One region of the Burkholderia sp. IDO3 genome, then DNA from elsewhere that is predicted to be linked to it. Evidence: predicted binding sites of a transcription regulator. Region 1 holds the regulator's gene; the other holds the start of a gene.
The links. The regulator FliA, encoded in region 1, starts transcription of late flagellar genes. The targets are predictions, from matches to a motif close to CTAAAGTTTNNNNNNNNNNNGCCGNTA.
Positions count from the first base shown of each region.

Region 2: the regulator FliA is predicted to act here: its motif matches at 3,823-3,849, upstream of flgK (flagellar hook-associated protein FlgK).

Region 1 covers NZ_CP028963.1:206,198-211,828, forward strand. The annotation lists gene flhA (flagellar biosynthesis protein FlhA) at 1-664, shown strand, start outside; gene flhF (flagellar biosynthesis protein FlhF) at 661-2,436, shown strand; gene DCN14_RS15355 (AAA family ATPase) at 2,429-3,238, shown strand; gene DCN14_RS15360 (RNA polymerase sigma factor FliA) at 3,254-3,988, shown strand; S-adenosyl-L-homocysteine riboswitch at 4,066-4,188, shown strand; gene ahcY (adenosylhomocysteinase) at 4,221-5,631, shown strand, end outside.
Region 2 covers NZ_CP028963.1:3,416,963-3,422,593, reverse strand. The annotation lists gene flgH (flagellar basal body L-ring protein FlgH) at 1-538, shown strand, start outside; gene DCN14_RS30755 (flagellar basal body P-ring protein FlgI) at 544-1,734, shown strand; gene flgJ (flagellar assembly peptidoglycan hydrolase FlgJ) at 1,735-2,724, shown strand; gene DCN14_RS30740 (flagellar brake protein) at 2,960-3,715, shown strand; gene flgK (flagellar hook-associated protein FlgK) at 3,906-5,631, shown strand, end outside.

The DNA.
Region 1 (5,631 bases):
GCAGGTGTACGGCTACACGGTGGTCGATGCGAGCACGGTGGTCGCGACGCACCTGAACCATCTGGTCGTCCAGCATGCGGCCGAACTGCTCGGCCGCCAGGAAGTGCAGGCGCTCGTCGAGCGCACCGGCAAGGACGCGCCGTCGCTCGTCGAGGATCTCGTGCCGAAGACGATCTCGCTCACGACGCTGCAGAAAGTGCTGCAGAACCTGCTCGACGAAGGCGTGCCGATCCGCGACATGCGCACGATCCTCGAATCCGTGTCCGAACACGCGGGCCGCGGCGACGCGTACGAGATCACCGCCGCGGTACGGCTGTCGCTCGGCCGGGCGATCACGCAGCAGTGGTATCCGGGCGCGGGCGAGATGCAGGTGATGGGTCTCGATTCGAATCTCGAGCGCGTGCTGTCGCAGGCGCTCGCCACCGGCGCAAATCCGGGCCTCGAGCCGGGCCTTGCGCACAACCTTCTGACCGGCACGCAGCAAGCGATGCTGCGTCAACAGAATCTCGGGCTGCCGCCCGTGCTGCTCGTGCAGCACGCGTTGCGCGCGATGCTCGCGCGTTTCCTGCGCCGCAGCCTGCCGCAATTGAAAGTGCTGTCGTACGCCGAAGTGCCGGATACACGCACGATCAAAGTCGTTAACGTCATCGGGGGTCCCGCTTGAACATTCGCAAATTCACCGGCGCGACCAGCCGCGACGCGCTTCGCCTCGTGCGCGAAGCACTCGGCGCCGACGCCGTCGTGCTGTCGAACCGCACGCTCGATGACGGTAGCGTCGAAATCGTTGCACTCGCCGATTCGGACCTCGCCGCGGTCGCGCCGTCGGCTGCCGTCCGCCCGCGCGCGAGCGCGCCGCGGCCGGAGTCCGTGCCGGCCGCCGCGGTGCCGGGCATCGTGTCGCGCCCGGGCGCCGCGCCCGCACGTCCGGCCGGCAATCCGTATGCCGCCGGCGCCGGCGGCCTGCCGGACGTGTTCTCGTCGGTGTTCGGCGCCAGCGCCGAAGCGGCGGAGCCGGCCGCGTTCGACGCCGACACGAATGCGCCGGCCGAGCTGTCGCCGTCGCGCGCCGCGTCGGCGTCCGCAGCCACCGCGCCCGCGACGCCCTCCGAACCCGCGCCGTGGCTCGTCGAGCATGCGAAGCGCCTGACGCAGCAGCGCGACGCGCTGATGATCCGTACCCACGCGGCACCCGCCGCGCCGCAAGCGCCGGCCCCCGCACCGCAGGACGCGGCGCCGGCCGGCTGGGCGCGCGACATCGTGCGCGACGCCGAACGCCGGATGCCGGCCGCGACCGCGGCCACCGCCCGTACGAACGACACCGCCGCCGCCCGTGCGAACGACGCGGACGCCGCGAAGCCGGCCGAGCGCGCGCGCCTGTCCGCCGACGCGGCCGCCGTGGTCGCCGACGCCGTGAAGTCGCGTATCGAAAGCGTCGTCAACGACACGGTGATGCACGAGCTCGGCGCGATGCGCGGGATGATGCAGGAGCAGTTCGACAGCCTGATGTGGCACGATCGCCAGCGCCGCAGCCCGGTGCACGGCGCGCTGACCAAGCACCTGTTCGCGGCCGGCTTCTCCGCGCAGCTCGTGCGGATGCTGGTCGACAACCTGCCGCCGGGCGACGGCACGCAGACCTTCGAGCAGGCTCTCGAATGGGCGCAGTCGGTGCTCGCGGCGAACCTGCCGGTGCTCGACAGCGAGGATGCGCTGATGGAGCGCGGCGGCGTGTTCGCGCTGATGGGGCCGACCGGCGTCGGCAAGACGACCACCACCGCGAAGCTCGCCGCGCGCTGCGTGATGCGCTTCGGCGCGAGCAAGGTCGCGCTGCTGACCACCGACAGCTACCGGATCGGCGGTCACGAGCAACTGCGCATCTTCGGCAAGATCCTCGGCGTGCCGGTGCACGCGGTGAAGGATGCGGGCGATCTCGCGCTCGCGCTGTCCGAACTGCGCAACAAGCACATCGTGCTGATCGACACGATCGGCATGAGCCAGCGCGATCGCGCGCTGTCCGACCAGATCGCGATGCTGCACGGCGCGAACGCGCCGGTGCAGCGCCTGCTGCTGCTCAACGCGACGAGCCACGGCGACACGCTCAACGAAGTCGTCCAGGCGTACCGCAGCGCGGGCGAGCATCCGCAGGCGGCATCTCCGGGCCTCGCCGGCTGCATCCTGACCAAGCTCGACGAGGCGACGCACCTGGGCGGCGTGCTCGACACGGTGATCCGCTACAAGCTGCCCGTTCACTACGTGTCGACCGGCCAGAAGGTGCCGGAGAACCTGTATGTCGCGACGACCCGCTTCCTGCTGAAAAGCGCGTTCTGTGTGCCGCGCGACGGCTCGCCCTTCGTGCCGCAGGACGAGGACATGCCGACGCTGCTTTCCGCACTGACCGTACGTTCCACCGCCGAACTGCACGAGGTGCGATTTGGATAAACGGATCATCGACCAGGCCGAAGGGCTGCGCCGCCTGCTGGCCGGACGCGCGTCGCGCGTCGTCGCGGTGACGGGCGGCCCGGCGGGCGTCGGCTGCACCACCACCGTCGTGAACCTCGCGGCGGCGCTGGCCGCGCTCGGCAAGGACGTGCTCGTCGTCGACGAGCGCGCCGGCGCGCGTTCGGCCACCGCGACGCTCGCGGGCGCACGGCTGCGCGACGGCGAACGCACGCGGGTGGCCGCCGGCTTCGGCCTGTGCGCGGCCGGGCAGGGCGGCTACAGCGATGCGCAGTTGAGCGACTTCATCGACGGCCAGGCCGACATCGTGCTGGTCGATGCGCGGCCCGGCGCCGACGGCGCGCTCTCGGCGCTCGCGCGCGAGGCGCACGACGTGCTGATCGTCACGCGGGTTTCCGCGAAGGCGATCACCGAAGCCTACGCGTGCATGAAGCGCCTGCACTTCGCGCAAGCGCTCGCGCAGTTCCGCGTGCTGACCAACCACGTCGGCAACCACGCGGACGCGAAGACCGCCTTCGACAACCTGGCGGGCGTCGCGAACCGCTACCTGACGGTGTCGATCGCGGATGCCGGCTGCGTGAGCGCCGACCCGCTCGTCGAGCGGGCGCGCGAACTGATGCACACCGCGGTCGACGCGTTCCCGTCGTCGGCGGCCGCGCGCGACTACCGGCAGATTGCCGCCGACTTGCTGTACTGGCCGATGCGCCCGCGTTCGGGGGCGGGCCGCGCCGTCCACGCGGGCGGCAAGCCGTCGTACGAGGCGAGTGCGGCCCACGCCGCGTGAGCGAAGGAGAGAGCCATGATGTACAACGCTCAAGGAAAGATGACCCAGGCCGACGTGCTCGCGCAATACGCGCCGCTCGTGCGGCGCCTGGGGTTGCAGCTCGTCGCGAAGATGCCGGCGAGCGTCGATCTCGACGACCTGATCCAGGCCGGCATGATCGGCCTGATGGATGCGGCCGGCCGCTACAAGGAAGACCAGGGCGCGCAGTTCGAGACCTATGCGACGCAGCGCATTCGCGGCGCGATGCTCGACGAGCTGCGCAGCAACGACTGGCTGCCGCGCAGCCTGCGCAAGACGTCGCGCGAGGTCGAGCACGCGGTGCACCAGGTCGAGCAGCAGCTCGGCCGCTCGGCGAGCGAGGCCGAGATCGCGCAGCACCTGAAGATGCCGCTCGACGAATACCAGGGGATGCTGCAGGACCTGCACGGCAGCCAGCTCATCTACTACGAGGATTTCGACCGCGCGGCCGACGACGAGCCGTTCCTCGACCGCTATCGCGTCGATCACGCCGATCCGCTGTCGGCGCTGCTCGACGACCATCTGCGCGATGCGCTCGTCGACGCGATCGAGCGGCTGCCCGAGCGCGAGAAGCTGCTGATGTCGCTGTATTACGAGCGCGGGCTGAACCTGCGCGAGATCGGCGCGGTGCTCGAAGTCAGCGAGTCGCGCGTGTGCCAGCTGCACAGCCAGGCCGTTGCGCGGCTGCGCGCGCGGTTGCGCGAACAGGCGTGGGTCGGCGCGGAAACCTGACCCTTTCATTGTGCCCACGCGCGCCGACGCCGCGCGTGCCGCGCAATTCTCGCGCCGATTTGCTACAATCCCTCCCGTTTTCCGAGGAGCGTTGCGACGGACCTTCTGCGTCCGCCAGGCTCGGAGAGCTTCACCAAGCAGCCGTGCGGCGAGATGTTGGATGCGCGCCGGCCCCGCTTCCTGAACGGCGCTCACGTCACCAATCTAGAAACTTTTTAGAAAGGAGGGCGTGATGAACGCCATTATCGATTCCCAGGCTTCCAAGGATTACGTCGTCGCCGACATGGCGCTTGCCGGCTGGGGCCGCAAGGAACTGAACATCGCCGAGACCGAAATGCCGGGCCTCGTGCAGATCCGCGACGAATACAAGGCGCAGCAGCCGCTGAAGGGCGCGCGCATCGCGGGCTCGCTGCACATGACGATCCAGACCGGCGTGCTGATCGAGACGCTGAAGGCGCTCGGCGCCGATGTCCGCTGGGCGTCGTGCAACATCTTCTCGACGCAGGACCACGCGGCTGCCGCGATCGTCGAATCGGGCACGCCGGTGTTCGCGTTCAAGGGCGAGTCGCTCGACGAATACTGGGAGTTCTCGCACCGCATCTTCGAATGGCCGAACGGCGAATTCGCGAACATGATCCTGGACGACGGCGGCGACGCAACGCTGCTGCTGATCCTCGGCTCGAAGGCCGAGAAGGACCGTTCGGTGATCGCGAAGCCGACCAACGAGGAAGAAGTCGCGCTGTACAAGTCGATCGCGACGCACCTCGACGCCGACCCGACCTGGTACTCGACGCGTCTCGCGCACATCAAGGGCGTAACCGAGGAAACCACGACCGGCGTGCACCGCCTGTACCAGATGGAAAAGGACGGCCGCCTGCCGTTCCCGGCGTTCAACGTGAACGACTCGGTCACCAAGTCGAAGTTCGACAACCTGTACGGCTGCCGTGAATCGCTCGTCGACGGCATCAAGCGCGCGACCGACGTGATGATCGCGGGCAAGGTCGCGGTCGTCGCGGGCTACGGCGACGTGGGCAAGGGCTGCGCGCAATCGCTGCGCGGCCTCGGCGCGACCGTGTGGGTCACCGAAATCGATCCGATCTGCGCGCTGCAGGCGGCGATGGAAGGCTACCGCGTCGTGACGATGGAATACGCGGCCGACAAGGCCGACATCTTCGTGACGGCGACCGGCAACTTCCACGTGATCGGCCACGATCACATGAAGGCGATGCGCCACAACGCGATCGTCTGCAACATCGGCCACTTCGACTCGGAAATCGACGTCGCGTCGACCCGCCAGTACCAGTGGGAAAACATCAAGCCGCAGGTCGACCACATCATCTTCCCGGACGGCAAGCGCGTGATCCTGCTGGCCGAAGGCCGCCTGGTGAACCTCGGCTGCGCGACCGGCCACCCGTCGTTCGTGATGTCGAACTCGTTCGCGAACCAGACGCTCGCGCAGATCGAACTGTTCGTGCGCGGCGCCGAGTACGAAAACAAGGTGTACGTGCTGCCGAAGCACCTCGATGAAAAGGTCGCGCGCCTGCACCTCGCGCGCATCGGCGCGAACCTGTCCGTGCTGTCGGACGAGCAGGCTTCGTACATCGGCGTGCAGAAGGACGGCCCGTTCAAGCCGAACCACTACC
Region 2 (5,631 bases), 380 kb from region 1:
GCCCGGCTCGATCTACAACCCGGGATACGCGGGCCGGCCGCTGTTCGAGGATCAGCGCCCGCGCAACATCGGCGACATCCTGACGATCGTGATCGCCGAGAACATCAACGCGACCAAGTCGTCGGGCGCCAACACCAACCGGCAGGGCAATACCGACTTCAACGTGCCGACCGCCGGCTTCCTCGGCGGGCTGTTCTCGAAGGCGAACCTGTCGGCGAGCGGCGACAACAAGTTCGCGGCGACGGGCGGCGCGAGCGCGGCGAACACGTTCAACGGCACGATCACGGTGACCGTCACCAACGTGCTGCCGAACGGCAACCTCGTCGTGAGCGGCGAGAAGCAGATGCTGATCAACCAGGGCAACGAATTCGTGCGCTTCTCGGGCGTCGTGAACCCGAACACGATCTCGGGCGCGAACTCCGTGTACTCGACGCAGGTCGCCGACGCGCGGATCGAATACTCGGCGAAGGGCTACATCAACGAAGCCGAGACGATGGGCTGGCTGCAGCGCTTCTTCCTCAACATCGCACCGTGGTGATGACGATGCAGCACACCGTATTTCGTCGCCTGTCCGCCAGCCTGCCGCGCCGCGCGCATCGCATCGCGCGGATCGCCGCCGCGTTCGCGCTCTGCGCGTGCGCGTTCGGCGCCGCGCCGGCGCACGCCGAGCGCCTGAAGGATCTCGTGCAGATCCAGGGCGTGCGCGACAACCCGCTGATCGGCTATGGCCTCGTCGTCGGTCTCGACGGCACGGGCGACCAGACGATGCAGACGCCGTTCACCACGCAGACGCTCGCGAACATGCTCGCGAACCTCGGCATCTCGATCAACAACGGTTCGGCGAACGGCGGTGCGTCGTCGCTGAACAACATGCAGCTGAAGAACGTCGCGGCCGTGATGGTGACGGCCACGCTGCCGCCGTTCGCGCGGCCGGGCGAGGCGCTCGACGTGACCGTGTCGTCGCTCGGCAACGCGAAGAGCCTGCGCGGCGGCACGCTGCTGCTCACGCCGCTGAAGGGCGCGGACGGGCAGGTGTATGCGCTTTCGCAGGGCAACATGGCGGTGGGCGGCGCGGGCGCGAGCGCGAACGGCAGCCGCGTGCAGGTGAACCAGCTCGCGGCCGGCCGGATCGTCGGCGGCGCGATCGTCGAGCGTGCGGTGCCGAATGCGATCGCGCAGATGCACGGCGCGCTGCAGCTGCAGCTGAACGACATGGATTACGGCACCGCGGAGCGGATCGTGTCGGCGGTCAACGCGAACTTTGGCCCCGGCACCGCGACCGCGCTCGACGGGCGCACGATCCAGCTCGCGGCGCCGGTCGACTCCGCGCAGCAGGTCGCGTTCATGGCGCGCCTGCAGAACATCGACGTGAGCCCGGACCGGGCCGCCGCGAAGGTGATCCTGAACGCGCGCACCGGCTCGATCGTGATGAACCAGATGGTCACGCTGCAAAGCTGCGCGGTCGCGCACGGCAACCTGTCGGTGGTCGTCAACACGCAGCCGGTGGTGTCGCAGCCGGGGCCGTTCTCGAACGGGCAGACCGTGGTTGCGCAGCAGTCGCAGATCCAGCTGAAGCAGGACAATGGCGCGCTGAAGATGGTGACGGCCGGCGCGAACCTCGCCGACGTCGTGAAGGCGCTGAACACGCTCGGCGCGACGCCGGCGGACCTGATGTCGATCCTGCAGGCGATGAAGGCGGCCGGTGCGCTGCGCGCGGACCTGGAGGTCATCTAAATGGCAGCGAACCTTCCCGATGCAAACGACCTCACGCAGCGCTTCGCGCTCGACGTGCAGGGTTTCGACGCGCTGCGCGCGCAGGCGAAGCAGTCGCCGCAGGCCGGCGCGAAGGCGGTCGCCGGCCAGTTCGACGCGATGTTCACGCAGATGATGCTCAAGAGCATGCGCGATGCGACGCCCGACGGCGGGCTGCTCGATTCGCACACGTCGAAGATGTACACGTCGATGCTCGACCAGCAGCTCGCGCAGCAGATGTCGAAGCGCGGGATCGGCGTCGCCGACGCGCTGATGAAGCAACTGCTGCGCAACGCGGGGCAGGGGGCCGGCAGCGACTCGGCGGCCGACGTCGGCGCGGCCGGGCTGGGCGCGGCGGGCTTCGGCGCGGGCGCGTCGGGCAACGAAGGCAGCCTCGCCGCGATGAGCGCGATGGCCCGGGCCTACGCGAACGCGGCGAACAACGGCGCGCTCGCCGGCGCGCGCGGCTACTCGGCCGGCAGCGCGCTGACGCCGCCGCTGAAAGGTGCGAGCGGTGTGCAGAACGCCGACGCATTCGTCGACCGGCTCGCCGGGCCGGCGCAGGCGGCGAGCGCGACCACCGGCATCCCGGCGCGCTTCATCGTCGGCCAGGCCGCGCTCGAATCGGGCTGGGGCAAGCGCGAGATCCGCGCGAGCGACGGCTCGACCAGCTACAACGTGTTCGGCATCAAGGCGAACAAGGGCTGGACGGGCCGCACGGTGTCGGCGCTGACGACCGAATACGTGAACGGCGCGCCGCGCCGCGTCGTCGCGAAGTTCCGCGCGTATGATTCGTACGAGCACGCGATGACCGACTACGCGAACCTGTTGAAGAACAATCCGCGCTATGCGGGCGTGCTGAGCGCGAGCCGCAGCGTCGAGGGTTTCGCGCACGGGCTGCAGAAAGCCGGTTATGCGACCGACCCGAATTACGCGAAGAAACTGATCTCGATCATGCAGCAGATCGGCTGAGCGGGCGCGGCGGGCCCGGAACCGGCCTGCCGCCCGCTCGCGGTCTTTCGGACCGCGCCCGGCTCCCGCCGCGCGCGGTTTCAACGTTTGCGCGAAAAAAATGCCGCAATTCGATCTAAACTTTCGGTGAGCACTGCCGCTAAGTGTGTGAGACCAGCAACCGGGCCCATGTTCTGGCCCGGTTTTACTGCGCACCGGTTGCCCCGGGCGCCCATGACAAGAAAACCGGCTAGCCATGAATATCGAAACGTCGTCCGCTCCGAGTCAGGATGCGGGCCACTCCGGGCCCGATTACGCCCGCCGCAATCCGCTGGAGATCGGCGTGCAGCTGCGCAACCTCGTGAACCGGGGCGATTTCCTGACCGTCCAGTACCCGGGCGGCCAGCTTGTCACGCGCCTGCTCGAAGTCGACGTCGGCGCGCGCACGTTCACGTTCGACTGGGGCGCGCTGTCCGAGCAGAACGCCGGCATTCTCGCCGCGTCGCACTGCACGTTCTCGGCCGCGCCGGACGGCGTGCGCGTCGAATTCACCACGGGTACGCCGCGCGAGACGCGCTACGAGGGGCTGCCCGCGTTCGTCGCCGATTTCCCCGACGTGCTCATGTGCATCCAGCGCCGCGAATATTTTCGCGTCGATGCGCCGGTGATCGATCCGTTCCTGTGCCGCGGCAAGCTGCCGGACGGCGAGGGCTTCGTGTTCGAGGTGCACAACCTGTCGCTCGGCGGCGTCGGCCTGCGCACGGCCGACGAGCGCGTCGAGGCGCTCGAGGTCGGCACGCTGCTGCCGGAGGTCGAGCTCGAATTGACCGGCCACGGCAAGCTGTCGCTCGACCTGTGCCTCGTGTCGCAGCGTTCGACCCAGATGCCGAACGGCTCGCGGCGCTACCAGCTCGGGTTTCGCTTCATGTCGTTGCCGGGCAGCGCGGAGAACACGCTGCAGCGCCTGATCACGCAGCTCGAAATGAAGCGCCGCTCGCTCGCGCGGGCCTGACGCGCGCTGCCGGCCCCCGCGCGGGCCGCTTTCACGCCGGGCGCCGCCAGGGCCCGCCCGTCTCCCCGAACGCGATGCGCGCCCGCGCGTCGCGCGTGCATTTTTTCCTCAATTTTTCCGCTCGGCGGCCGTTATACCGGGAGTCACGCAACCCGGCGGCCGCAGCCCGGCCGGCCCATCAGGATCGCGCATGTCCAACTCTCTCTTGAACCTCGGCGTCAGCGGCCTGAATGCCGCACTCTGGGGCCTCACGACGACCGGCCAGAACATCAGCAACGCCGCGACGCCGGGCTATTCGGTCGAGCGCCCGGTGTATGCCGAGGCGAGCGGCCAGTACACGTCGAGCGGCTACCTGCCGCAGGGCGTGAACACCGTCACCGTGCAGCGGCAGTACAGCCAGTACCTGAACGACCAGCTGAACAGCGCACAGTCGCAAAGCGGCGCGCTGTCGACCTGGTATTCGCTCGTCGCGCAGCTGAACAACTACGTCGGCAGCCCGACGGCCGGGATCTCGACCGCGATCACCAACTATTTCACCGGGCTGCAGGGCGTCGCGAACAATGCGTCCGATCCGTCGGTGCGGCAGACCGCGATGAGCAACGCGCAGACGCTGGCCGACCAGATCACGGCGGCCGGCCAGCAGTACGACGCGCTGCGCCAGAGCGTGAATACGCAGCTCACCAGCACGGTGTCGCAGATCAACACGTACACCGCGCAGATCGCGCAGCTGAACCAGCAGATCACGGCCGCGAACAGCCAGGGGCAGCCGCCGAACCAGTTGATGGACCAGCGCGATCTCGCGCTGTCGAACCTGTCGAGCCTCGCCGGCGTGCAGGTGGTGCGCAACGACAGCGGCTACAGCGTATTCCTCGCGGGCGGCCAGCCGCTCGTCGTCGCCGACAAGAGCTACCAGCTCGCGACCGTGGCGTCGTCGTCCGATCCGAGCGAGCTGACCGTCGTGTCGCAGGGCATCGCCGGCGCGAATCCGCAGGGCCCGAACCAGACGCTGCCCGATTCGTCGCTGTCGGGCGGCACGCTCGGCGGCCTGCTCGCGTTCCGCAACCAGACGCTCGACCCGGCGCAGGCGCAGCTCGGCGCGATCGCGACCAGCTTCGCCGCGCAGGTCAACGGGCAGAATGCGCTCGGCGTCGACCTGTCGGGCATGCCGGGCGGCAAGCTGTTCACGATCCCGGATCCGGCCGTCTACGCGAACCAGGGCAATACGGGCAATGCGTCGCCGAGCGTGTCGTTCACCAATGCGTCGCAGCCGACCACGAGCGACTACACGCTGTCGTACGACGGCACGAACTACACGCTGACCGATCGCGCGAGCGGCACGGTGGTCGGCCAGTCGACGTCGATGCCGGCCTCGATCGGCGGCCTGGACTTCTCGTTCGCGGCTGGCACGCAGATGAATGCCGGCGACCAGTTCACCGTGCTGCCGACGCGCGGCGCGCTGGACGGCTTCGCCCTCGCGACGTCGAGCGGCTCGGCGATCGCGGCCGCGTCGCCGGTGGTGGCATCGGCCGCCACGACGAACTCGGGCAGCGCCACCATCACGCAGGGCGGGGTGAGCGCCGGCTACCAGGTGCCGTCGACCACGCTGACCTACGACGCGGCGAGCCAGTCGCTGTCGGGTTTCCCGGCCGGCACCACGGTGACGATCGGGAGCACGCCGCCGCAGACGGTGGAGATTACCGACGGCACGACGCAGGTGCCGTACGATCCGTCCGTGGGCGCGACGCTGACGATGTCGGGCACCGCGCAGGGCGCGATGAACGGCGTGACCGTGTCGCTGGCGGGCACGCCGGCGGACGGCGATTCGTTCAAGATCGGGCCTTACGCGGGCGGCACGAACGACGGTTCCAACGCGCTCGCGCTGTCGCAGATCGTCAGCGCGAAGTCGTTCGGCAACG